Linked DNA regions of Metabacillus sp. B2-18. The protein of the gene in region 1 binds, or shares a complex with, the protein of each later gene. Links are inferred from orthologs where the notes say so. Each region holds a gene or a part of one and is shown in the gene's direction. Other genes may lie near its edges. The genes, in order: secG and secY.

What was found.
Region 2: the proteins of secG (region 1) and secY are in contact, whole or in part, in a crystal structure (PDB 5AWW), measured with the Thermus thermophilus proteins. The link is inferred for Metabacillus sp. B2-18 from one-to-one orthologs. Residues at the interface, in WP_223903268.1 of Thermus thermophilus: Tyr5, Ile9, Tyr12, Leu13, Ala16, Leu19, Val20, Val23, Leu24, Gln26, Glu27, Pro28, Gln30, Gly31, Ala32, Asp34, Leu35, Met36, Gly37, Gly38, Ser39, Ala40, Asp41, Leu42, Phe43, Ala45, Arg46, Val48, Tyr53, Thr56; in WP_096411648.1 of Thermus thermophilus: Leu14, Gln16, Arg17, Phe20, Ile34, Pro35, Pro37, Ile72, Arg108, Arg109, Asn112, Gln113, Arg116, Ile117, Ile120, Pro145, Gly146, Trp147, Phe152, Phe155, Val156, Val159, Thr160, Val162, Ala163, Gly164, Ala166, Leu167, Trp170, Glu173.

The regions. Positions count from the first base shown.
Region 1 is NZ_CP088245.1:4,281,128-4,295,501, reverse strand. What follows is about bases 7,624-10,373. They hold secG (preprotein translocase subunit SecG), read left to right. Parts: upstream 7,624-8,756; coding sequence 8,757-8,990; downstream 8,991-10,373. Other genes in these bases: rnr (ribonuclease R), read left to right, coding at 9,956-10,373; LPC09_RS21700 (alpha/beta hydrolase), read left to right, coding at 9,183-9,923; LPC09_RS21710 (nuclease-related domain-containing protein), read left to right, coding at 7,624-8,347. In the rest of the region: LPC09_RS21740 (sugar-binding transcriptional regulator), read left to right, coding at 1-453; gap (type I glyceraldehyde-3-phosphate dehydrogenase), read left to right, coding at 718-1,725; LPC09_RS21730 (phosphoglycerate kinase), read left to right, coding at 1,968-3,152; tpiA (triose-phosphate isomerase), read left to right, coding at 3,239-4,000; gpmI (2,3-bisphosphoglycerate-independent phosphoglycerate mutase), read left to right, coding at 3,993-5,528; eno (phosphopyruvate hydratase), read left to right, coding at 5,666-6,958; more of LPC09_RS21710, read left to right, coding at 7,364-7,623; more of rnr, read left to right, coding at 10,374-12,301; SsrA-binding protein SmpB, read left to right, coding at 12,418-12,885; LPC09_RS21680 (LAGLIDADG family homing endonuclease), read right to left, coding at 13,808-14,113. UniProt on the Bacillus subtilis protein: Involved in protein export. Participates in an early event of protein translocation.
Region 2 is NZ_CP088245.1:140,591-153,639, forward strand. Bases 9,372-12,280 are described here. They hold secY (preprotein translocase subunit SecY), read left to right. Parts: upstream 9,372-10,134; coding sequence 10,135-11,427; downstream 11,428-12,280. Other genes in these bases: rpsE (30S ribosomal protein S5), read left to right, coding at 9,372-9,468; rpmD (50S ribosomal protein L30), read left to right, coding at 9,481-9,663; rplO (50S ribosomal protein L15), read left to right, coding at 9,695-10,135; LPC09_RS00825 (adenylate kinase), read left to right, coding at 11,486-12,139; map (type I methionyl aminopeptidase), read left to right, coding at 12,136-12,280. In the rest of the region: rpsJ (30S ribosomal protein S10), read left to right, coding at 971-1,279; rplC (50S ribosomal protein L3), read left to right, coding at 1,323-1,952; rplD (50S ribosomal protein L4), read left to right, coding at 1,980-2,603; rplW (50S ribosomal protein L23), read left to right, coding at 2,603-2,890; rplB (50S ribosomal protein L2), read left to right, coding at 2,918-3,748; rpsS (30S ribosomal protein S19), read left to right, coding at 3,806-4,084; rplV (50S ribosomal protein L22), read left to right, coding at 4,102-4,446; rpsC (30S ribosomal protein S3), read left to right, coding at 4,450-5,106; rplP (50S ribosomal protein L16), read left to right, coding at 5,108-5,542; rpmC (50S ribosomal protein L29), read left to right, coding at 5,532-5,735; rpsQ (30S ribosomal protein S17), read left to right, coding at 5,756-6,019; rplN (50S ribosomal protein L14), read left to right, coding at 6,059-6,427; rplX (50S ribosomal protein L24), read left to right, coding at 6,464-6,775; rplE (50S ribosomal protein L5), read left to right, coding at 6,800-7,339; rpsN (30S ribosomal protein S14), read left to right, coding at 7,364-7,549; rpsH (30S ribosomal protein S8), read left to right, coding at 7,581-7,979; and 4 more genes. UniProt on the Bacillus subtilis protein: The central subunit of the protein translocation channel SecYEG. Consists of two halves formed by TMs 1-5 and 6-10.

The DNA.
Region 1 (14,374 bases):
TGTGCAAAAATGGCAGAGCGTGCAAGCGGAAATTATCGACTGTTACATGTACCAGATCAACTAAGTAAAGAAGCATATCAATCAATCATCGAGGAGCCTTCTATAAAAGAGCTTTTAGCGATTCTGAAATCCTCAAGTATGGTCATCCATGGAATAGGAGACGCTAAAACAATGGCAGAGCGCCGGAAAACTCCGGAGAAAGATTTCCTTAAAATTGAGCAAGGAAATGCTGTTGCAGAGGCATTTGGTTACTATTTTGATCAAGAGGGAGAAATAGTCCATAAAGTTCAAACTGTGGGAATTCAGCTTGATGATATTGATGAAGTACCTAATGTTATCGCTGTAGCAGGTGGTGCATCAAAAGCAAAGGCAATAAAGGCCTATATGAAACAAGGGTTAGACTCTGTCCTTATCACTGATGAAGGGGCAGCAAATGAGTTAATAAGGGACTAAACACCCCTGATTATATATGTTTCGCTTAAAAAAAGCGGAAGCGCCTTGCAAAGCCCCGACAAGCATAAGATGCAAGTGAATGGAAGACGTTCTCTGTCTTTTATTCACTTGCGGCTTATGACCTTGAGGGGCTAGGCGGTGAAGCTAGACAACTACACTAGGTATAAATTTTTTATACTGTTTAAGTGTTAAGTAAGGTGAAACAAACTTAATGTAAGTGTTCAAGGTACATAGCCTGAACAAAATTAAAGGAGGAAATTTATCATGGCAGTAAAAATCGGTATTAATGGTTTTGGACGTATTGGTCGTAATGTATTCCGTGCAGCTTTAAAAAATCCTAACGTTGACGTTGTAGCAGTTAATGACTTAACAGATGCTAACATGTTAGCTCATCTTTTAAAATATGATACTGTTCACGGAAAATTAGATGCAGAAGTTTCTGTTGACGGTAACAACCTTGTAGTTGAAGGAAAAACAATCCAAGTATCTGCTGAGCGTGACCCAGCGAAATTATCTTGGGGTGAGCAAGGTGTTGAAATCGTTGTTGAATCTACTGGTTTCTTCACTAAGCGTGCTGACGCTGCAAAACACTTAGAAGCAGGCGCTAAAAAAGTAATCATCTCTGCTCCAGCAAGCGATGAAGATATCACAATCGTTATGGGTGTTAACGAAGACAAATACGATGCAGCTAGCCACGATGTAATTTCTAACGCTTCTTGTACAACTAACTGCTTAGCACCATTCGCTAAAGTATTAAATGATAAATTCGGTATCAAACGTGGAATGATGACAACTGTTCACTCATACACAAATGACCAACAAATCTTAGATTTACCACACAAAGACTACCGTCGTGCTCGTGCGGCAGCTGAAAACATCATCCCAACTTCAACTGGTGCTGCAAAAGCTGTTTCTCTAGTATTACCTGAATTAAAAGGTAAATTAAACGGTGGAGCTATGCGTGTTCCAACTCCTAACGTTTCTTTAGTTGACTTAGTTGCTGAGTTAGACAAAGAAGTAACTGTTGATGAAGTAAACGCAGCACTTAAAGAAGCTGCTGAAGGTGATCTTAAAGGAATCCTTGCTTACAGCGAAGAGCCATTAGTATCTGGTGACTACAATGGTAACCCTCACTCTTCAACAATCGACGCATTATCTACAATGGTAATGGAAGGCCAAATGGTAAAAGTTATCTCTTGGTATGACAACGAAAGTGGTTACTCTAACCGCGTAGTTGACCTTGCTGACTACCTTGCTTCTAAAGGTCTTTAATTCTTAAAAGATAACGAAACTTTATAGCTATACTCAAATGGGGAAAGGGGAGTATCCCCTTTCCTCTTTTATTTTAGAAAAATAGGCTTTATACTAGTTTTGGTGTCTAGCTTCAGCGCCTAGACCCTCGATTCACAAGCCAATCCTCACATAAAAGTAAAGAACACCTTTCTGTGAGGCTCGTCTTGTGCTTGTCGGGCCTGAACGAGGCGCTTCCGCATTTCAAATTAGGAGGGCTTTCCATGAACAAAAAGTCAGTTAAAGACATTGATGTAAAAGGAAAAGTCGTCTTTTGTCGCGTTGATTTCAACGTACCGATGAAGGATGGACAAGTAACAGACGAAACACGTATTCGTGCGGCTTTACCAACAATCCAATACTTAAGTGAGCAAGGTGCTAAAGTTGTTTTAGCAAGTCACTTAGGTCGTCCAAAAGGTGAAGTAGTTGAAGAGCTTCGCTTAAATGCAGTAGCTGAAAAACTACAAGAGCTTTCTGGTAAAAATGTTGTGAAAACAGATGAAGCATACGGCGAAACTGTTAAAGCTGAAATCGCAAAATTAGAAGAAGGCGGACTTCTATTATTAGAAAACGTTCGTTTCTATCCTGGTGAAGAGAAAAACGATCCAGAATTAGCGAAAGCTTTTGCTGAATTAGCTGACATTTATGTGAACGATGCATTCGGAGCAGCACACCGTGCACATGCTTCAACTGAAGGTATCGCTAAACATATTCCAGCTGTTGCAGGTTTCTTAATGGAAAAAGAGCTTGAAGTTCTTGGGAAAGCTTTATCAAACCCAGAGCGCCCATTTACTGCAATCATCGGTGGAGCAAAAGTTAAAGACAAAATCGGTGTAATAGATAATCTGCTTAATAAAGTAGACAACCTAATCATCGGTGGTGGACTAGCTTACACATTCATCAAAGCTTTAGGTCATGATGTTGGTAAATCATTATTAGAAGAAGACAAAATTGACTTAGCAAAATCATACCTTGATCAAGCAAAAGAAAAAGGCGTTAACTTCTACATGCCTGTTGATGTTGTTGTAGCAGATGACTTCTCAAACGATGCGAACACTCAAATTGTATCAATCGATAGCATTCCAAGTGATTGGGAAGGTCTTGATGCAGGTCCAAAAACTCGTGAAATCTACGCTGACGTTATTAAAAACTCTAAGCTTGTCATCTGGAATGGACCAATGGGTGTATTCGAATTAGAAGCATTCGCTGGTGGTACAAAAGCAGTTGCAGAAGCATTAGCTGAAGCAAATGATACATATTCCGTAATTGGAGGAGGAGATTCAGCTGCCGCTGTAGAAAAGTTCAATTTGGCTGATAAAATGAGCCACATTTCTACTGGTGGTGGAGCTTCTCTAGAATTCATGGAAGGTAAAGAGCTTCCAGGTGTTGTAGCATTAAACGATAAATAAAAATCGAATGCGTTTTTCGCAAATGTAGATTTGTCGCGACATCTATTCTGCTGAAAAATTGCACTCGGAAGAGGACGGTGTAAAGAATGAGAAAACCAATTATCGCAGGTAACTGGAAAATGAACAAAGTTTCTTCAGAAGCAAAAAGCTTTGTAGAGGAAGTAAAAAGTCTAGTGCCTTCTGCTGAAAACGTTGACTCAGTAGTTTGTGCTCCAGCTCTATTTTTAGAAAGCCTTGTAGCTTCAACAGAAGGCAGTGACCTAAAAGTAGGTGCACAAAATATGCACTTTGAAGAAAATGGAGCTTTCACTGGCGAAATTAGCCCAGTAGCACTAAAAGATCTTGGTGTAAGCTATGTGATCTTAGGTCACTCTGAGCGTAGAGAAATGTTTGCTGAAACAGATGAAACAGTAAACAAAAAGACTCTAGCTGCATTCCAGCATGGTTTAACGCCAATCGTTTGTTGTGGTGAAACATTAGAAGAGCGTGAAGCAGGAAAAACAAATGATCTAGTAGGAGACCAAGTAAAGAAAGCTTTACAAGGTTTATCAGAAGATCAAGTAAAACAAACTGTTGTTGCGTATGAGCCAATCTGGGCAATCGGAACAGGAAAATCTTCTTCTGCTGAGGATGCTAACGAAGTATGTGCTCACATTCGTCAAGTGATTGCAGAGCAATTCTCTTCTGACGTTGCACAAGCAGTTCGTATTCAATACGGCGGTAGCGTAAAGCCTGCTAACATCAAAGAATATATGGCACAATCTGATATTGATGGTGCATTAGTAGGTGGAGCTAGCTTAGAAGCTCAATCTTTCCTTCAACTTTTGGAGGGTAGCAAAAATGAGTAAAGCACCAGTTGCACTAATTATTCTTGACGGCTTTGCTTGCCGCCAAGAAACGAAAGGTAATGCTGTTGCACAAGCGAAAAAGCCTAACTTTGATCGCTTTTGGAATCAATATCCTCATGCTCAATTAATCGCTTCAGGTGAGGCAGTAGGTCTTCCAGAAGGTCAAATGGGGAACTCTGAAGTAGGTCACTTAAATATTGGTGCAGGTCGTATTGTGTACCAAAGCTTAACACGTGTAAACGTAGCAATTCGCGAAGGTGAGTTTGCAAAAAACGACACGTTTGTTGAAGCTATTAATCATGTGAAAAACACAGGTAAAAATCTTCACTTATTCGGTTTGCTATCTGACGGTGGCGTTCATAGCCATATTCAACATTTATATGCCCTTTTAAAGCTTGCAGCAGATGAAGGCGTAAATAATGTTTACATTCATGGCTTCTTAGATGGTCGTGACGTTGGTCCAAAAACGGCAAAAGTTTACTTGGATGAACTTCAAGAAAAAATCAAAGAATACGGTGTCGGGGAAATTGCGACATTATCTGGACGTTACTACTCTATGGACCGCGATAAGCGTTGGGATCGTGTTGAAAAGTCTTACCGTGCCATGGTATACGGTGAAGGCCCAACTTACAGCACACCAGATGAGCTTGTTGCCGATTCTTATAACAATGGAATTTTTGACGAATTCGTCATTCCATCTGTTATGACAAAAGAAGACGGTTCACCAGTTGCAACGATTGAAGACAATGATGCGGTGATTTTCTATAATTTCCGCCCTGACCGTGCGATTCAAATTTCCAACACGTTCACAAATGAAGATTTCCGTTCATTTGATCGTGGTGAAAATCATCCGAAAAACCTACACTTTGTGTGTTTAACACACTTTAGTGAAACAGTCGACGGATATGTGGCATTCAAGCCAACTAATCTTGATAATACGCTCGGTGAAGTATTATCTCAAAATAATCTAACTCAACTTCGAATTGCTGAAACGGAAAAATATCCTCACGTAACATTCTTTATGAGTGGCGGACGTGAAGAGAAGTTTCCAGGCGAAGAAAGAATCTTAATTGATTCTCCGAAGGTTGCAACATATGATCTCAAGCCTGAAATGAGCGCCTACGAAGTAACGGACGCGTTACTTGGCGAAATTGCAGCTGACAAATTTGATGCAATACTTTTAAACTTCGCAAACCCTGATATGGTTGGGCACTCCGGAATGCTTGAACCTACAATCAAGGCAATCGAAACAGTTGATGAGTGCCTAGGAAAAATTGTGGACGCTATTGTTGCAAAAGGCGGTAAAGCGATCATCACAGCTGACCATGGTAACTCAGATGAAGTCGTAACATTAGACGGTGAGCCAATGACAGCTCACACAACAAACCCTGTACCTGTCATTGTGACACAAGAGGGAGTTACACTTCGTGAAGATGGTATTTTAGGTGACCTAGCACCAACAATGCTAGATCTACTTAATGTAGAAAAGCCTGCTGAAATGACTGGAACAACACTAATTAAAAAGTAATTTTAAATAAAGCAATCGGTTGTTTCTCCGAATGCCTCAAATCCGGCCTCTGACCTCCGATATCAAACAATGGATTGATGAAAAGGCAGAACTAAATCAAACTAAAAAATTCTTTATAAAAAAGGAGATTAAACAATATGCCATACATTGTAGACGTATATGCTCGTGAAGTATTAGACTCTCGTGGTAACCCAACGGTAGAAGTAGAAGTACACACAGAATCAGGCGCTATGGGACGCGCGTTAGTACCAAGTGGTGCTTCAACTGGTGAATATGAAGCAGTTGAGCTTCGTGACGGTGACAAAGAACGTTACCTTGGAAAAGGTGTTCTTCAAGCGGTTAAAAACGTAAACGAATTAATCGCTCCAGAATTACTTGGATTCGATGTTACTGAGCAAATCGCAATCGACCAAGCTTTAATCGAGCTTGATGGTTCAGAAAACAAAGGTAAATTAGGTGCTAACGCTATCCTTGGTGTATCTATGGCTGCTGCTCGTGCTGCTGCAGATTACCTACAAGTTCCTTTATACCAATACCTTGGCGGATTCAGCGCGAAAACTCTTCCAGTACCAATGATGAACATCGTTAACGGTGGAGAGCACGCTGATAATAACGTTGACATTCAAGAATTCATGGTTATGCCTGTAGGTGCTGAAAACTTCCGTGAAGCACTACGTATGGGTGCGGAAATTTTCCACAGCCTAAAATCAGTTCTTTCTGCTAAAGGTCTTAACACAGCTGTAGGTGATGAAGGTGGATTCGCTCCTAACTTAGGATCAAACGAAGAAGCTCTTCAAACAATTATCGAAGCAATTGAAAAAGCTGGTTACAAACCAGGTGAGCAAGTAATGCTTGCTATGGATGCTGCTTCTTCTGAGTTCTACAACAAAGAAGACGGTAAATACCATCTTTCAGGAGAAGGTGTTGTAAAAACTTCTGCTGAAATGGTTGACTGGTACGAAGAAATGGCTTCTAAATACCCAATCATCTCAATTGAAGACGGTTTAGATGAAAACGACTGGGAAGGTCACAAACTATTAACTGAACGCCTTGGCGGTAAAGTTCAACTTGTTGGTGATGACTTATTCGTTACAAACACGAAAAAACTTGCTGAAGGTATTGAAAAAGGAATCGGTAACTCAATCCTTATCAAAGTTAACCAAATCGGTACACTTACTGAAACATTCGAAGCAATCGAAATGGCTAAACGCGCTGGTTACACAGCAGTAATCTCTCACCGTTCTGGTGAAACTGAAGATACAACAATTGCTGACATCGCAGTTGCAACAAACGCTGGTCAAATTAAAACTGGTGCTCCATCACGTACTGACCGTGTTGCGAAGTACAACCAATTACTACGTATCGAAGATCAATTACAAGACGCTTCAAGATACGATGGAATTAAAACTTTCTATAACTTAAAGAAATAATTTAAGTTGAGTTGGAGAACTGCCGCGTGGTGCGGCAGTTTTTTTGTGGTGTATGAAAGATAGGGAGTGCGGGAAACTTTGGGTACCATAATCTGTACTGCATGCGCGAAACCTGTTTTGCTCGTGAGGCTTCGTACTGGAATGTGGAAGCTGGCAAAGGAAGGAGCTCGGTTTTTGTCTGAAATTGTCTAATCACGGATAAAAGCCCAGAACCGAGGATAAGACTCTTGAAATCGCGGATAAAAGCCCAGAACCGAGGATAAGCCTCTTGGAATCACGGATAAAAGCCCAGAATCGCGGAAAGCCCCTTGAAATAGCGGATAAACAGATTTTTTACCCGGAACTAGAAGGATTTTCTCAAAAAATATTGAATACATACATCAAAACTACATATGGAGTGAAAAAATGATCATAAAACACCGTGAAAAGCCCCGTATTATCGTTCAATTAGAAGCGTTACTTCCACGGATACCCGAATACCATCCAACTTTGCCGATCATTACTGAAGAGTACAACAAGAGAATGGCTGGTTATAAAGGGGAGCAGTCCATTGACTATCCGCTCAGCTACCTTGATGAAAAAAACTACTTTGTTTTTCACCATTTAAGATTAAAAACAGACAAACATTTCTTTCAAATGGACACGTTAATTTTCACTAACAAAATGGCGATTATCCTCGAGATAAAGAATTTCTCCGGAACTATTTATTTTGATCCTAAATTTAAACAACTTATTCAAACAAAAGACGGGAAAGAGATTGCCTATGCTTATCCATTGACTCAGCTTGAACGTCAAAAGTCTAACTTAAAAGAATGGTTGTGTATCAACAAATTAGAAAAATTAGAAATACAATCATTAGTCGTTATTAGTAATCCCTACACAATTATAACCACGTCCCCAGATGAACGTCATATTCACCACAAAGTGATCCACAAAGAAGAGTTACCTACTAAAATACTTCAATTAGAAAAATCCAAAACCACAAACCAATTAGAAGAAAAAGCTTTAAAAAAGATATTTAAATTATTACTAAAAAAACATACAGAAGGAGACTCCTCCATTCTAGAAAAATTTAATTTAATAGAAAGTAACCTTCTTAAAGGTGTCTTTTGTCCTAAATGTGCTGCACTTCCAATGGAACGTGTTAAAGGGAATTGGTTTTGTCCCAGTTGCAGGGCAAAAGATAAACATGCTCATATTAAGGCGGTTGAAGATTATCAACTTTTAATTAAGACAACAATTTCTAATAGGGAACTAAGAGAGTTTTTGAAGTTACATTCTTCTGACACTGCTACTAGACTGTTTCAGACTATGAATTTGAGGAGTACAGGGCAAAATAAAAATAGAATCTATTTCTTGGACAATCTGGAAAATGGGAAGCGTCAGTAACGATGGACGAAATTAGTTGAATCGCGGATAAAAGCTCCATCACCGCGGATAAATTCCGATAATCGCGGATAAAGGCTCCATCACCGCGGATAAATTCCAATAATCGCGGATAAAAGCTCCATCATCGCGGATAACCACCCATATTCGTGGTTAACCCACGAAATTACTAGTTAGCCTTAACAAAAAAATCTGTAAAAAGTCCTCCTTCTGCGTGCTTTACACTTTGCTCATATACAGAAACGTAAGTACATTTACCGTACATCCCCATTTGCATCAATGATTAACGGGGAAGTAACATTTCGTTTTGCTAAGAAAAAAACATATACAGATGAATGTTTTATTGTGAATCAAAAAGAAGTATGGTACATTTAAACTATCTATTTGTGCGCATTTCAGGAGGTGTCAACTCATGCATACAGCATTAATTATTCTACTTGTTATCGTTTCAGTTGCTTTAATTACAGTTGTGTTATTACAATCTGGTAAAAGCGCAGGGTTATCAGGGGCAATCTCTGGTGGAGCGGAGCAGCTTTTTGGAAAACAAAAAGCTCGTGGACTAGACTTAGTTTTACACCGTGCCACAGTCGTACTTTCTGTTTTATTCTTTGTTTTAACTGTTTTAGTAGCATATGTAGTTCAATAAATAATAAGTAAAGGGTCTGTAGAAACAGGCTCTTTTTTGTTTGGGGCTAGATGCTACTAAGCAAACAATTGTTCAAGAGCTAAAGTGTTTGATTAAATAGAAGTGTAAAGAATACATAGCTTAATGTTAGTTTAGTAATACTGATGGCATTTATGGGATAAACTAAATAAAAGATAGTAAGGAGTAGTAAGAATGAAAAGAGTTTTACCAAAGCCGTTTACATTTGAAGGCGGCGATAGAGCTGTTTTATTATTACATGGATTTACAGGGAACACAGCGGATGTTCGAATGCTGGCACGCTTTCTTAGTGAAAAAGGCTATACATGTCATGCACCACAGTATAAAGGCCATGGTGTACCGCCAGAGGAGCTCGTTCATACAGGGCCTGAAGATTGGTGGAAGGACGTACAAGAAGGGTATGAACATTTGAAAAATATGGGTTTTGAGGACATAGCTGTTGGGGGATTATCACTTGGTGGAGTTTTCTCATTAAAATTGGGTTACACTTTACCTGTAAAGGGAATTGTCCCAATGTGTGCACCAATGTACATTAAAAGTGAGGAAGTTATGTATCAAGGAGTTCTCGAGTACGCGAGAAATTATAAAAAGTTTGAAGGGAAGTCTCCTGAGGAAATAGAAGAAGAGATGAAGGAGTTTGAGAAGACTCCAATGAATACATTAAAAGCCTTACAAGAGTTAATTGCAGATGTCCGAAATAATGTAGACATGATCTATTCGCCAACGTTTGTGGCACAAGGTAGACATGATCATATGATTAACACTGACAGTGCAAACATCATCTACAATGAAGTAGAAAATGATCATAAGCAAATAAAGTGGTACGAAGAGTCTGGACATGTGTTAACACTTGATAAAGAACGTGATCAACTCCATGAGGATGTGTATCAATTTTTAGAAAGCCTTGATTGGTAAGGTTTTTTTAGAACGAGAAAAGGAGGATGAAAATGGATCAAGAAATTCAAGTACATATTGATAAGCTGCTTTCGTTTATGAAAGAGGAAGCTTATAAGCCCCTAACTGTTCAAGAGCTTGAGCAAGCATTTGGAATAGAGGATTCAACGGAGTTTAAAGACTTTGTGAAAGCATTAGTTGTTATGGAGGATCAGGGCCTCGTTGTAAGAACAAGAAGCAACCGTTACGGGTTGCCAGAAAAAATGAATTTAATTAAAGGGAAGCTAATTGGTCACTCAAAAGGATTTGCTTTTGTTGACCCTGAGGACACTGCTTTAGATGATATCTTTATTCCACCTACTGAATTGAAAACGGCTATGCACGGTGATGTTGTTATGGTCAGAGTCAGTGCAAGCACAGGTGGGACAAGACAAGAAGGAACGATTGTCCGTATTTTAGAGCGTGGAATAACAGAGGTTGTTGGTACTTATACGGAAAGCAAAAACTTTGGTTTTGTTGTTCCTGATGATAAAAAAATCGCCAATGATATTTTTATTCCTAAAAATGCATCAAAGGGTGCTGTAGAGGGACATAAGGTTGTTGTGAAATTAACAACTTATCCTGAAGGACGCATGAGTGCAGAAGGGGAAGTTATTGATATTCTTGGTCATAAAAATGATCCAGGTGTTGATATTTTATCCGTTATTCATAAGCACGGATTGCCAGGCCCATTCCCGGTTGAAGCACTCGAGCAAGCAAACGATGTTCCAGAGACGATAAAAGAAGAAGATCTTAAAGACAGACGTGATTTAAGGAACGAAACAATTGTTACAATTGATGGAGCCGATGCAAAAGATTTAGATGACGCAGTTACAGTAACAAAGTTAGATAATGGCCACTATAAGCTGGGTGTTCATATCGCTGATGTTAGTCATTATGTAACAGAGCAATCACCAATTGATCGCGAAGCATTAGACCGCGCAACAAGTGTGTATCTTGTTGACCGTGTGATTCCAATGATTCCACATCGTTTATCAAATGGAATTTGTTCTTTAAATCCTAAAGTGGATCGTTTAACACTTTCTTGTGAGATGGAAATCGATGAAAAAGGAACAGTTGTTAAACATGAAATTTTCCAGAGTGTGATAAAAACAACAGAGCGTATGACGTACTCTGATGTAAATAAAATTTTAGAAGACCGCGATGAAGAGCTTCTAAAAAAATATGAAAGTCTTATTCCAATGTTTGAACAAATGGGTGAGCTTGCAGCAGTACTGCGCCAAAAGCGTATGGAGCGTGGTGCCATTGACTTTGATTTTAAAGAAGCAAAGGTGCTTGTCGACAAAGAAGGAAAGCCAACGGAAGTTGTGATTCGCGAACGCTCAGTAGCAGAGCGTCTTATTGAAGAGTTTATGCTGCTTGCCAATGAAACAGTAGCAGAGCACTTCCATTGGATGAATGTACCGTTTATATATCGAATTCATGAAGATCCAAATGCTGAAAAACTACAAAAATTTCTTCAGTTCATTACGAATTTTGGGTACTCAGTAAAGGGTGCAGGAAATGAAATTCATCCAAGAGCATTGCAAGATATTTTAGAAGAAGTACAGGGTAAACCAGAAGAAACAGTTATCTCAACAGTTATGCTCCGTTCAATGAAACAGGCGAAATACGATCCAGAAAGCTTAGGTCACTTTGGACTAGCTACGGAGTTTTACACACATTTTACATCACCAATTCGTCGTTATCCTGATTTAATTGTGCATCGTTTAATCCGCACATATCTAATAGAAGGAAAAGTTGATGAAGAAACTCGTGCACATTGGGCGGAAAGCTTACCTGTGATCGCTGAACAATCCTCCAACATGGAACGAAGAGCGGTAGAGGCAGAGCGTGAAACAGATGAACTGAAAAAAGCGGAGTACATGCTTGATAAAATTGGCGAAGAATATGACGGTATGATCAGTTCTGTTACAAACTTCGGTATGTTCGTGGAACTTCCAAATACAATAGAAGGTCTTATTCACGTCAGCTATATGACAGATGATTATTACCGGTATGATGAGCAACATTATGCGATGATTGGTGAACGTACTGGTAATGTCTACAGAATTGGTGACGAAATTACTGTACGTGTAGTAAATGTAAACAAAGACGAGCGCGCTATTGATTTCGAAATTGTTGGTATGAAAGGGACAAGAAGACGTCCTGAAAAAGACAAACCAAAAGTCATCATTGCTGGTAAAGGAAGAAAAGATTCCAATGGTCGTGGCGGCGGTAATAACAGCAAAACACGTGGAAATGACAAAGATGGCGAATGGTCAACACGTCCTCCTCGTAAAAAGAAGAAAAAGCACTTTGAAAATGCACCAAAAGCAAAACGTAAGAAAAAACGCTAATGATCTGAAGGGACTGACAATCCTTAGTGTCAGTCTCTCTTTAGCTCTATTTATTGAGTTACAGTCCAATTTTTGCTAAAATAGAACGTATCGCTAGATCGAGGGGAGTGAACACAATGCCAAAAGGTATGGGAAAAGTAGTCGCCCAAAACAAAAAAGCAAATCATGACTATTCAATAGAAGAAACATTTGAAGCTGGCATTGTCCTTCAAGGTACGGAAATTAAATCAATTCGTAATGGACGTGTAAACTTAAAGGATTCCTATGCACGTATCGATCGTGGAGAAGTATTTCTATTGAACATGCACGTTAGCCCGTATGAACAAGGAAATCGCTATAATCACGATCCACTAAGACAAAGGAAGCTATTACTTCATAAGCGTGAGATTGTGAAACTAATTGGTGCAACCAAAGAAGAAGGTTATGCCCTTGTTCCTTTAAAGATGTATCTGAAAAATGGTTATGCAAAGGTGCTAATCGGTCTTGGTAAAGGGAAAAAGAAATACGATAAACGTGAAGATCTGAAGAAGAAGGAAGCAAAGCGTGATATCGAACGTGCCTTTAGAGAACGTCAAAAAATGTAGTGGGAAAACCTTACAATTGCATTTTTGAGCCAGTCTGATATAATAAGTTTTGTAAGACAGTCAACTTACTTTTTAAAAACTTAATAAGCAATTAAGCTTACCTATCTTTAAACTTCCCGTATTCCCTAGCTGGTATATACGGCTTACATGGGGACGTTACGGATTCGACAGGGGTAGTTCGAGCTTAGGTTGCGGGCCGAAGGGATCGTCTTCGTAAAAACGTCACGCCAATAATAACTGGCAAATCTAACAATAACTTAGCTTTAGCAGCTTAATAACTGCTTAGCTGTTCCTCCCTCCATCGTCCATGTGGTAGGGTAAGGGACTCACTCTTAGTGGACTACGCCTAATTCCTCCGTCTGGGGATGATGGAAGAGACCAATCAGACTAGCTGCTCTGACGCCTGTCGATAGGCATATGAGTTAGCGAAACCGCGAATATATCGACTACGCTCGTAGACGCTTAAGTGCCGATATGTCTGGACGTGGGTTCGATTAAGTATTAGTCGCCTTATGTGGTAACACATAAGTGAAAATTCGGCTTTATCGGTGAAACCTAAGTCACTCATTGTGATAGGGCAATGCCGAGCGGTATGTGGAGTAATCCAACAGCCGTGTATCGACTTATAGGCTATCAAGTATTTGGTAGTACTAGGATACGAAAATCTGCCTGAAACTCAGGTAAATCTACTTTTCGTATAAGACGCCGAAGGACCTTAAAGAGGTTCAAGATATAGTCAGTGCCATGACGAAAGCATGGAATAGCATGTCCCACCGTCTCCACCAAATACAAATTTGGTGGTTTTTATTTTGTCTTTTAATCAGTTTTCAAAAAATGCTTTTTCAAAAGCTAACTTTTGTTCTAAACGCTCCTTACTGTATTTACCGTTTCTAATTGTGACATTATCGTAGTGATCTATAATCTATAGTGCACGTTTTCTTTTTAAAGGGACTCTTAAATACGGTAAAACAAGGGTAAGTATACTAATAACCTTTTCTTTTTTCTTTATGTTTAAAGTAAAAGAATCCTTATGTTTTTCAGGATTATAATTTTTTTTATTGCTAATAATTTCTCCAGTCAAAGATTTAGTGTAAATTAATAGTTCTTTGTCTGTGGATGCAATTGTAATACAAGGTCTCCGATGTTCATTTTTATGAATTCTAGTTAGTGTGATTGATCCCTCACCATCGATAATACCAGCTAAATATGCTGCTTCCCATGCCTTCATATGTATCACCGCCATTATTCAAGTTAAGAACATGTGTTCCTGTTAACTTGATTTTATTATATTCTTCATCTCCTTTCAATGCTTACATCGAATAAATGTTGATGTTCTAGAAACGCAAGAAAAGTTTAATCAGTTATCAAAATCAAGAAATGAAACTTTCTCGACACTAGGAGGAACAGTCTTAATCAAGCAAAGAATATAGAATTGCTTCATTAGTATTTGATGTATTTAATTATCTTTTATAATGAAGAGTATCTATCA
Region 2 (13,049 bases), 4.1 Mb from region 1 along the record:
TGAAGACCAAAGATGATAATAATGAAGAGAGAAATGGTCTTCATAAAGAGAATGAAGACCAAAGATGATAATAATGAAGAGAGAAATGGTCTTCATAAAGGGAATGAAGACCAAAGATGATAATAATGAAGAGAGAAATGGTCTTCATAAAGGGAATGAAGACCAAAGATGATAATAATGAAGAGAGAAATGGTCTTCATAAGGAGAATGAAGACCAAAGGTGATAATAATGAAGAGAGAAATGCTCTTCATAAGATGGATGAAGAGCAAACATATTGTTAATGAAGAAAGAGATGATCCTTATTACCAATATGAAGCAAGAACGAGGTTATATTTATATGAGAATTGAACTCATAAGAGCACTCACTTCTCTATAAAAATAACACCAAGACAATCAAGCTGCTCAAATCCTATAAAAATATGATAAGATACTTCTCTTGACACCCAGTTCATCAATTTCGATTGCCATAAATAAACCACAATCATAAATCTCGTATTATACCTTTTCAGTAATAAGCACGAGTACCTACAAAAAATGCATACATCTAATATTCCTTGGTACTTCGATAAATGAATTAATTCTATTTCTACTATATAAATAAGTTTTCTCTTAAGTCGTATCTGATTATTGAGACATAAATTAGACTGAATAATGATCATCTTAATAAGATCTTTCTTTTAAAAAAGATTATTTCACTTACATTTCTAATACATGAATAATAAACCAACAATGATATCCTTGATATCTTTATACATTCTATGTATAATATGAAAAGTGCTCAAGAAACTAGGTATTTTAAATAGTTCTTGCATCTAACATAAGTTTTATGTATAATAGACAATGTTGGTCTTTGACTGCGATGAAGCAGGAGGTTGCCGATACACACGGCCGCTTTGCCATGGCGTGTGTAGGGAAAATTCTTGCGGAGAAAATGTCTATTTTAAAAGTAGGCGAAAAGGAGGGAAAATAATGGCAAAACAAAAGATTCGTATCCGTTTAAAAGCTTATGATCACAGAATTCTTGATCAATCTGCAGAGAAAATTGTGGAAACTGCAAAACGTTCTGGTGCAAATGTTTCTGGTCCAATTCCGTTACCAACAGAAAGATCAGTATACACAATCCTACGTGCAGTTCATAAATACAAAGATTCTCGTGAGCAATTCGAAATGCGTACGCATAAGCGTTTAATTGATATCATCAGCCCAACACCACAAACAGTTGATGCTTTAATGCGTCTTGACTTACCGTCAGGTGTTGATATTGAAATCAAATTATAATTTTTTAAAATAAATGATTGATAATTTATAGGAGGTGTGACTCATGACCAAAGGAATCTTAGGAAGAAAAGTCGGTATGACGCAAGTATTTGCTGAAAACGGTGATTTAATTCCGGTAACTGTTATCGAAGCTACTCCAAACGTGGTTCTTCAAAAGAAATCTGTTGATACTGATGGATACAACGCGGTTCAATTAGGATTTGAAGATAAACGTGAAAAGCTTTCTAACAAACCAGAAAAAGGACACGTTGCAAAAGCTAATACTGCACCTAAGCGCTTCGTTAAAGAACTTCGTGAAGCTAGCTTAGAGCAAATCGAAGTAGGTCAAGAAGTCAAAGTTGATATTTTCACAGCAGGTGAAATCGTAGATGTAACAGGAGTTTCTAAAGGGAAAGGTTTCCAAGGCTCTATTAAACGCCACGGACAATCTCGTGGACCAATGTCCCACGGTTCTCGTTACCATCGTCGTCCAGGTTCAATGGGACCTGTAGCACCTAACCGTGTATTCAAAAACAAACTATTACCAGGTCGTATGGGTGGAGAGCGTATTACTGTTCAAAACTTAGAGATCGTTAGAGTAGATGCAGAACGCAATCTATTATTAATCAAAGGTAATGTACCAGGACCTAAAAAAGCACTTATCACTGTGAAAAGCGCAGTTAAATCTAAATAATTTCTTTAAGAAAGGAGGAATTGGGTAATGCCTAAAGTAGCATTATTAAACCAAACTGGATCAAACGTTGGAGAAATCGAACTTAATGATTCTGTATTTGGTATCGAACCTAATCAGCATGTATTATTTGAAGCGGTTATCATGCAAAGAGCTTCCTTACGTCAAGGATCTCACAAAGTAAAAAATCGTTCTGAAGTAGCAGGCGGAGGACGCAAACCTTGGCGTCAAAAGGGTACTGGACGTGCTCGTCAAGGATCTATTCGCTCTCCACAATGGCGCGGTGGTGGTATTGTATTTGGACCAACTCCACGTTCATATGCTTATAAATTACCTAAAAAAGTTCGCCGTTTAGCAATCAAATCAGCTTTATCATCAAAAGTAGTTGACAACGATATCGTTGTTTTAGAGGATTTAGCACTTAACGCACCAAAAACAAAAGAAATGGCTTCTGTTCTTAAAGGTCTTTCTGTTGAAAGAAAAGCGTTAATTGTAACAGCTGACAACAATGAAAACATTGCATTATCAGCTCGTAACATCCCTGGAGTAACAGTTGTTACTGCGAGTGGTGTAAATGTACTTGATGTACTTAACCACGATAAGCTTATTATGACGAAAGCTGCGGTGCAAAAAGTAGAGGAGGTACTTGCATAATGAAAGATCCTCGTGATATTATTAAGCGCCCCGTAATCACTGAACGTTCAACAGATCTTATGACTGAGAAAAAATATACGTTTGAAGTAGATGTTAAGGCTAATAAAACTGAAGTTAAAGATGCGATCGAATCAATCTTTGGCGTAAAAGTTGAAAAAGTAAACATCATGAACTACAAAGGTAAATTAAAGCGTGTTGGTCGTTACAGCGGTTTAACTAACCGTCGTCGTAAAGCGATCATCAAGCTTACTGCAGATAGCAAAGAAATCGAATTATTCGAAGTATAATTTCAATAGAAAAGGAGGGATATCGATATGGCGATTAAAAAATATAAACCAACCTCAAACGGTCGTCGTGGAATGACAGTATCGGATTTTGCTGAAATCACGACAGATCAACCAGAAAAATCGTTACTTGCACCTTTACACAAAAAAGGTGGACGTAATAACCAAGGTAAATTAACAGTTCGTCACCAAGGTGGTGGACACAAACGCCAATATCGTGTGATTGATTTCAAACGCGACAAAGATGGTATACCAGGACGCGTTGCTACAATCGAGTACGATCCAAATCGTTCTGCTAACATCGCACTAATCAACTATGTTGATGGTGAGAAAAGATACATCCTTGCACCTAAGAATTTAAAAGTAGGTCTAGAGATTATGTCTGGTCCTGAAGCAGATATTAAAGTAGGTAATGCACTACCATTACTTAACATTCCTGTAGGTACAGTAGTACACAACATCGAATTAAAACCTGGTAAAGGTGGTCAATTAGTTCGTTCTGCAGGTACCTCTGCTCAAGTATTAGGTAAAGAAGGTAAATACGTACTTGTACGTTTAAACTCTGGTGAAGTTCGTATGATTCTTGCTACTTGCCGTGCAACTGTAGGTCAAGTAGGAAACGAGCAACATGAACTTATCAACATTGGTAAAGCAGGTCGTTCACGTTGGTTAGGCAAACGTCCTACTGTTCGTGGATCTGTAATGAACCCTAACGATCACCCACACGGTGGTGGTGAAGGACGCGCTCCAATCGGACGTAAATCACCAATGTCTCCATGGGGTAAACCAACACTTGGAGCTAAGACTCGTAAGAAGAAGAACAAATCAGATAAATTTATCGTGCGTCGCCGTAAAAAATAACGTGATTGAACTACGGTTCAATCGAACCGTAGCACGATCGCGAAGGGAGGTACAATCATGGGCCGTAGCTTAAAAAAGGGACCATTCGTTGATGATCATTTAATCAACAAAGTTGAGAAATTAAATGAAACTGAGAAAAAGCAAGTTATTAAAACTTGGTCACGTCGTTCTACAATTTTCCCACAATTTATTGGTCACACTATCGCTGTTTATGATGGTCGTAAACATGTTCCTGTATATGTAACTGAGGATATGGTAGGTCATAAACTAGGTGAGTTCGCACCTACACGTACTTACAAAGGTCATGCTAGTGATGACAAAAAAACAAGACGTTAATGAGAGGAGGCATTTAAATGCAACAATCTAAAGCTGTCGCAAGAACAGTTCGTATTGCTCCTCGTAAAGCTCGTTTAGTTTTAGATCTTATTCGAGGTAAGCAAATAGGTGAAGCAGTAGCGATTTTAAACCACACGCCAAAGGCTGCTTCTCCAATCATAGAGAAAGTATTAAAATCGGCAGTGGCTAACGCTGAACATAACTATGAAATGGACATTAATAGCTTAGTTGTAACAGAAGCTTATGCAAACGAAGGTCCAACTCTTAAACGTTTCCGTCCACGTGCTATGGGTCGCGCAAGTGCAATCAACAAACGCACAAGCCACATCACAATCATCTTAACAGAAAAGAAGGAGGGATAATCAGTGGGTCAAAAGGTAAATCCAGTCGGTCTTCGTATCGGAGTTATTCGTGATTGGGAGTCAAAATGGTTCGCAGGAAAAGACTACTCAACTCTTTTACATGAAGATATTAAAATTCGTGAATATGTTACTAAACGTCTTAGCGATGCATCTGTTTCTAAAATTGAGATCGAGCGTGCTGCTAACCGTGTAAACATTACAATCCACACTGCTAAGCCAGGTATGGTAATCGGTAAAGGTGGTACTGAAGTTGAAGCACTTCGTAAAGCACTTAACCAATTAACTGGCAAACGTGTACACATCAACATTCTTGAAATCAAAAAAGCTGATTTAGATGCTAAATTAGTTGCTGAAAATATTGCACGTCAATTAGAAAACCGTATTTCTTTCCGTCGTGCACAAAAACAAACAATTCAACGTGCTATGCGTGCTGGTGCTCAAGGTATCAAAACACAAGTATCTGGTCGTTTAGGTGGAGCAGATATCGCACGTGCTGAACACTATAGCGAAGGAACAGTTCCACTACACACACTTCGTGCTGATATCGATTATGGAACAGCTGAAGCTGATACAACTTACGGTAAATTAGGCGTAAAAGTTTGGATCTATCGTGGAGAGGTTCTTCCTACTAAGAAGAAAACTGAGGAAGGAGGAAAATAATATGTTATTGCCAAAACGCGTAAAATATCGCAGAGAGCACCGTGGAAAAATGCGCGGTCGTGCTAAAGGCGGTACTGAAGTACATTTCGGTGAGTTCGGAATTCAAGCTCTTGAAGCTTCTTGGATCACAAATCGTCAAATCGAAGCTGCTCGTATTGCGATGACACGTTATATGAAACGTGGCGGAAAAGTTTGGATTAAAATCTTCCCTTCTAAGCCTTATACTGCAAAACCTTTAGAGGTACGTATGGGATCTGGTAAAGGTGCTCCAGAAGGTTGGGTAGCTGTTGTAAAACCAGGTAAAGTTATGTTTGAAATCTCAGGTGTAACTGAAGAGGTAGCACGTGAAGCTTTACGTTTAGCTTCTCACAAATTACCGATTAAAACGAAGTTTGTAAAACGTGAAGAAATTGGTGGTGAATCAAATGAAAGCTAATGAAATTCGTGACCTTACCACTGCTGAAATTGAACAAAAAGTAAAGTCTCTTAAAGAAGAGTTATTTAATCTTCGCTTTCAATTAGCGACAGGACAATTAGAAAACACTGCTCGCATCCGTGAAGTTCGTAAATCGATCGCTCGTATGAAAACTGTTATCCGTGAAAGAGAGCTTGCTGCTAATAATCGTTAATAAGAGAGGAGGTTTACTGAATGAGTGAACGTAACCAACGTAAAGTTTATACTGGTCGTGTTGTTTCTGACAAAATGGATAAAACTATCACTGTTCTTGTTGAAACATACAAAACACACCCATTATACGGTAAACGTGTAAAATACTCTAAGAAATACAAAGCTCATGATGAAAACAACCAAGCTAAAACTGGCGATATCGTAAGAATTATGGAAACTCGTCCATTATCTGCGACAAAACGCTTCCGTTTAGTTAGTGTTGTTGAAGAAGCTATTATCATTTAATATTGTTCGGATAGTTAATTCCGAAGGGAGGTAACATAGATGATCCAACAAGAATCTCGTTTGAAAGTTGCTGACAACTCTGGTGCTCGTGAAGTATTAACAATTAAAGTGTTAGGCGGTTCTGGTCGTAAAACTGCTAACATCGGTGATGTAATTGTTTGTACGGTAAAACAAGCAACACCAGGTGGCGTTGTCAAAAAAGGTGATGTTGTTAAAGCTGTAATCGTGCGCACTAAGAGTGGTGCTCGTCGTTCTGATGGCTCTTACATCAAATTTGACGAAAACGCATGTGTTATCATTCGTGATGACAAAGGTCCACGTGGTACACGTATTTTTGGACCAGTTGCACGTGAATTACGTGAAAACAACTTCATGAAAATCGTTTCTTTAGCTCCAGAAGTTCTATAATAAATTGAATTGCCTTACTAAGGAGGTGCAACTAGGATGCATGTTAAAAAAGGTGATAAAGTAATGGTTATCTCTGGTAAGGATAAAGGTAAACAAGGCGTAGTTCTTGCTTCTTATCCTAAAAAAGACCGTATTCTTGTTGAAGGTATTAACATCGTGAAAAAACACGCTAAACCTTCACAAGCAAACCCACAAGGTGGAATCTTAAACCAAGAGGCACCTATCCATGTATCAAATGTTATGCCACTTGATCCTAAATCTGGTGAGCCAACTCGTGTTGGTTATAAAGTGGTAGACGGTAAAAAGGTACGTGTAGCAAAAAAATCTGGTGAAACTTTAGATAAATAGTAAATCAGGAAGGGAGGTATATGTATGAACCGCCTTAAAGAAAAGTATCAAAGTGAAATTACTCCTGCATTAATGAAAAAGTTTTCTTACAAATCAGTAATGCAAACTCCAAAAATCGAAAAAATCGTAATCAACATGGGTGTTGGTGATGCAGTATCTAACTCAAAAGCTCTAGACGTAGCTGTTGAAGAGTTAGGACAAATCACTGGTCAAAAACCAGTTGTAACGAAAGCTAAAAAATCAATCGCGGGCTTCCGTCTACGTGAAGGTATGCCAATCGGTGCAAAAGTTACACTTCGTGGTGAGCGTATGTACCAATTCTTAGATAAATTAATTTCTGTTTCATTACCACGTGTACGTGACTTCCGTGGGGTTTCTAAGAAATCATTTGATGGTCGTGGAAACTACACTTTAGGTGTGAAAGAGCAATTAATCTTCCCTGAGATTGATTATGATAAAGTTAACAAAGTTCGTGGTATGGATATCGTTATCGTAACAACTGCGAATACTGATGAAGAAGCGCGCGAACTATTAACACAGTTCGGTATGCCGTTCCAAAAATAATCGCTAGTAAAGGGAGGCGAAATTGTGGCTAAAAAATCAATGATTGCTAAGCAAAAGCGCACGCAAAAGTTTAAAGTACAAGAGTACACTCGTTGCGAACGTTGCGGACGTCCACACTCAGTACTACGTAAATTTAAGCTTTGCCGTATTTGTTTCCGTGAACTTGCTTACAAAGGTCAAATTCCAGGCGTGAAAAAAGCTAGCTGGTAAAACCGTATAACGGGAAGGAGGTTATTTAGTAATGGTTATGACAGATCCTATTGCAGATATGCTTACTCGCATTCGTAATGCGAATATGGTACGTCACGAAAAACTTGAGTTTCCTGCATCAACAATCAAAAAGGAAATCGCTGAAATCTTAAAACGTGAAGGTTTCGTACGTGACGTAGAGTATGTAGAAGATAATAAACAAGGTATCATTCGTATTTTCTTAAAATACGGTGCTAACAATGAACGTGTAATTACAGGCCTTAAAAGAATCAGTAAACCAGGTCTTCGTGTATATGCTAAAGCTGGCGAAGTACCACGTGTACTTAACGGATTAGGTATTGCGATCGTTTCAACTTCTCAAGGTGTTTTGACTGACAAAGAAGCTCGTGCAAAACAAACTGGTGGAGAAGTATTAGCATACGTTTGGTAATACGTTTAAATAGAATGGAGGTGTAATGAATGTCTCGTATTGGTAAGAAATTACTTGAAATCCCAGCTGGTGTTACTATTAACATCGCTGATGATAATACTGTAACAGTTAAAGGACCTAAAGGTGAATTAACTCGTACATTCAATATTGATATGAAAATCGCTATTGAAGATAACGTGTTAACTGTTACTCGTCCTTCTGATGCTAAGGAGCACCGTGCTTTACACGGTACAACTCGTAGCTTATTAGGAAACATGGTAGAAGGTGTTTCTAAAGGTTTTGAAAGAGGTTTAGAACTTATCGGTGTCGGTTACCGTGCTTCTAAATCTGGTAACAAGTTAGTTCTTAACGTTGGTTACTCTCACCCTGTTGAAATCACACCTGAGTCTGGTATTGAAATTGAAGTACCATCACAAACTAAAGTTCTTGTAAAAGGAACTGATAAAGAGCGTGTAGGTGCTATTGCAGCTAATATTCGTGACGTTCGTCCACCAGAGCCTTACAAAGGTAAAGGTATTCGCTACGAAGGCGAACATGTACGTCGTAAAGAAGGTAAAACTGCGAAGTAATATCGCTTAGTTGATAAGAAAGGAGTGACCTAAATGATTACTAAAGCTGATAAAAATGCTGTACGTAAAAAAAGACACGCACGTGTTCGTGCTAAGTTAACAGGCACAGCTGAACGTCCTCGTTTAAACGTATATCGTTCTAACCAACACATTTATGCTCAAGTAATTGACGATACTAACTCAGTTACTTTAGTAAGTGCGTCTACATTAGATAAAGATCTTAATTTAGATTCTAAAAGCAATGCTGATGCTGCTCAAAAGGTTGGAGAATTAGTAGCAAAACGTGCTATCGAAAAAGGCGTTAAAACAGTTGTATTTGATCGCGGGGGTTATCTATACCATGGTCGTGTAAAGGCTCTAGCTGAAGCTGCTCGCGAGGCTGGACTAGAATTTTAATCGCAAAAGGAGGGACACAAAGAATGCGTCGTATTGATCCAAACAAATTAGAGCTTGAAGAACGCGTAGTTACGGTAAACCGCGTTGCAAAAGTTGTTAAAGGTGGTCGTCGTTTCCGCTTTGCAGCACTAGTTGTTGTAGGTGATAAAAACGGTCATGTAGGTTTCGGTACTGGTAAAGCTCAAGAGGTACCAGAAGCAATCCGTAAAGCAATTGAGGATGCTAAGAAAAATCTAATTGAGGTACCAATGGTAGGTACTACAATTCCTCACCAAGTTATCGGTCAATTTGGTGCAGGTAACATTCTCTTAAAACCAGCATCAGAAGGTACTGGAGTTATCGCAGGAGGACCTGTTCGTGCGGTACTTGAGTTAGCTGGTGTAGCTGATATTCTTTCAAAATCTTTAGGTTCAAACACTCCAATTAATATGATTCGTGCTACAATCTCTGGATTAAATGATCTAAAGAGTGCTGAAGAAGTTGCGAAGTTACGTGGAAAAACGGTAGAAGAACTGTTAGGATAAGGAGGGAAAACAATGGCGAATAAGTTAGAAATTACCCTCACTCGCAGTGTGATTGGTCGTCCTGAAGATCAACGTATTACTGTTAAAACTCTTGGACTTAAAAAGTTACACCAAACTGTTGTTCAAGAAGATAATCCTGCGATTCGCGGTATGATTAATAAAGTTGCTCACTTAGTTACAGTTAAAGAACAATAATAGAAACATAAATATATAAGGAGGTGTCCCGATGAAACTTCATGAGTTGAAACCAGCAGAAGGTTCACGTAAAACACGTAATCGTGTTGGTCGTGGTATCGGTTCTGGTAACGGTAAAACAGCTGGTAAAGGTCATAAAGGACAAAATGCTCGTTCTGGTGGTGGAGTTCGTCCTGGATTCGAAGGTGGTCAAACTCCTTTGTTCCAACGCTTACCTAAACGTGGATTCACAAACATCAACCGCAAGGACTTTGCAATTGTTAACCTTGATGTCCTAAACCGTTTCGAAGACGGTACAGAGGTTACTCCAGAGTTATTACTTGAAACAGGCGTTGTAAGTAATGTGAAATCTGGTGTAAAAATCCTTGGTAACGGCCAGTTAGAGAAAAAACTTACTGTAAAAGCTAACAAATTCTCAGCTTCTGCTAAAGAAGCAATTGAATCTGCTGGCGGTACAGCTGAGGTGATCTAATGTTTAAAACAATCTCCAATTTTATGCGCGTGGGTGATATTAGAAGTAAGATCATATTCACCCTTTTAATGTTAGTAGTATTTCGTATTGGTACGTTCATACCTGTGCCTAATGTTAATGCTGATGTGTTAAAGGCCCAGGATGAACTTAACGTGTTCGGAATTCTAAATACATTCGGTGGTGGAGCATTATATAACTTCTCTATTTTAGCGATGGGAATAATGCCATACATCACAGCTTCAATCATCATTCAACTTTTACAGATGGATGTTGTTCCGAAGTTTACTGAATGGTCTAAACAAGGTGAAGTTGGGCGTCGTAAGTTAGCTCAATTTACAAGATACTTTACGATAATATTAGGTTTCATCCAAGCGTTAGGTATGTCTTACGGGTTTAACACCCAATCAGGAGGATTATTAATTAATAACCCTGGTATAGGAACATACTTGTTAATTGCGATTGTATTAACAGCAGGTACAGCATTCTTAATGTGGTTAGGAGAGCAAATCACTTCTAAAGGTGTAGGAAATGGTATTTCCATTATCATCTTTGCAGGGATTGTAGCAGGGATTCCCTCAACTGTTAACCAAATTTATGCACAACAATTCGAAGATGCCGGTGATCAACTTTTCATTAAAATTGTGACAGTTGTCATCTTAATTTTAGCAATATTAGCTGTTGTAGTAGGAACGATCTTTATTCAACAAGCACTTCGTAAAATACCAATTCAATATGCTAAGGGTGCTGGTAACAAAAACATGGGTGGCGGTCATTCGACACACCTACCGTTAAAAGTTAACCCAGCTGGTGTAATTCCTGTTATCTTCGCGGTATCATTTATTATTACACCTCCTACTATTGCATCTTTCTTTGGTCCTAACGATGTGACAGATTGGATATCGAAAACTTTTGATTACACACAGCCAATAGGTATGGTTATCTATGTTGCGTTAATCTTAGCATTTACGTACTTCTATACATTTGTTCAAGTTAATCCTGAACAAATGGCGGATAATTTGAAGAAACAAGGCGGTTATATCCCTGGTATTAGACCAGGTAAGAGCACGCAGGAATATGTTACAAAGGTATTATATCGTTTAACTTTTGTTGGTTCTCTTTTCTTAGCAGCTATAGCTGTTCTTCCTGTTTTCTTCATTAAATTTGCTGATCTTCCACAATCTGCACAGATTGGTGGAACTAGTTTATTAATTGTTGTCGGTGTAGCACTTGAAACAATGAAACAACTTGAAAGTCAGCTAGTGAAACGTCATTATAAAGGCTTTATTAAATAATGAGGATATGGGAAATCCTTCCCATTCCCTCTAAATAGAGACTGAGGGGGGAATACAAATGAATCTAGTATTAATGGGTCTTCCTGGTGCTGGGAAAGGAACTCAAGCTGAACGTATTGTAGACAAATACGACATCCCTCATATCTCAACAGGAGATATGTTCAGAGCTGCTATGAAAGAAGAAACAGAACTTGGTCTACAAGCTAAGTCTTTCATTGATAAAGGAGAATTAGTTCCCGATGAAGTTACCATTGGTATTGTTCGTGAACGTTTAGGCAAGAATGATTGTCAAAAAGGTTTCCTTTTAGATGGCTTTCCAAGAACAGTAGCTCAAGCAGATGCGCTTGAAGGAATTCTAACAGACCTAAACAAACAGATTGATTATGTCATTAATATACAAGTTAATAAAGATATCCTAATGGAACGATTAACTGGTCGTCGTATCTGCAAACAATGTGGAGCAACTTACCACTTAGTATTTAATCCACCTGCTAACGAAGGTAAGTGTGATAAATGCGGTGGCGAGCTTTACCAACGCGCAGATGATAACGAAGAAACAGTAGCTAATCGTTTAGAAGTGAACCTTCAACAAACACAACCTCTATTAGACTTTTATAATGAAAAAGGTTATTTAAGAAATATAGATGGTGAACAGGATATCGATCTAGTATTTAACGACGTTGATCAACTGGTTGGAGGACTAGGTGCATGATCATTTGTAAGACTCAGCGTGAACTAGAAATTATGCGAGAAGCAGGACGAATTGTCGCTTTAACTCATCAAGAATTAATTAAACACATTAAACCTGGTGTAACGACGAAGGAACTGGATGTAATTGCCGAAAAATTTATTCGTGCACATGATGCAATTCCTTCATTTAAAGGGTATAATGGTTTCCGCGGAAGCATATGTGCTTCAGTAAATGAAGAGCTCGTTCACGGAATACCGGGTGATCGTGTATTAAATGACGGGGACATCATTAGTATCGATATTGGTGCGAAATATAATGGATATCATGGTGACTCAGCTTGGACCTATCCTGTTGGTAAGATTTCTGATGAAGCTCAAAGATTATTAGATGTTACTGAAGAATCTTTATTCAGGGGTCTTAAAGAAGCAAAGCCAGGCGATCGATTATCTAACATTTCTCATGCTATCCAAACATATGTTGAAGAGCATGGCTTCTCAGTTGTGAGAGAGTATGTTGGTCACGGTGTCGGGCAGGAGCTTCATGAAGATCCTCAGATCCCTCATTATGGTCCACCAAATAAAGGTCCTAGGTTAAAACCAGGAATGGTACTAGCGATAGAACCGATGGTTAATGCAGGTACCCGTTATGTAAGAACCTTGGAAGATGATTGGACTGTTGTAACAGTTGATGGAAAATACTGTGCTCATTTTGAACACACTATTGCTATTACTGAAGATGGTTTTGAGATTCTGACTAAGGCATAATCGATAGGTGACATTGCTTAAAATGATCCGATTATCGTTACCACGTGTGTTTAGTTGACTAAGCAAATTGTTTGATCAGCTATAAAAAATGCGCCAAGATAAGAGGGATATCGTTTTAGCTGACGGAGAAAGCGAGAGTTTTTCTTCATCACCAAGAATGATCTATT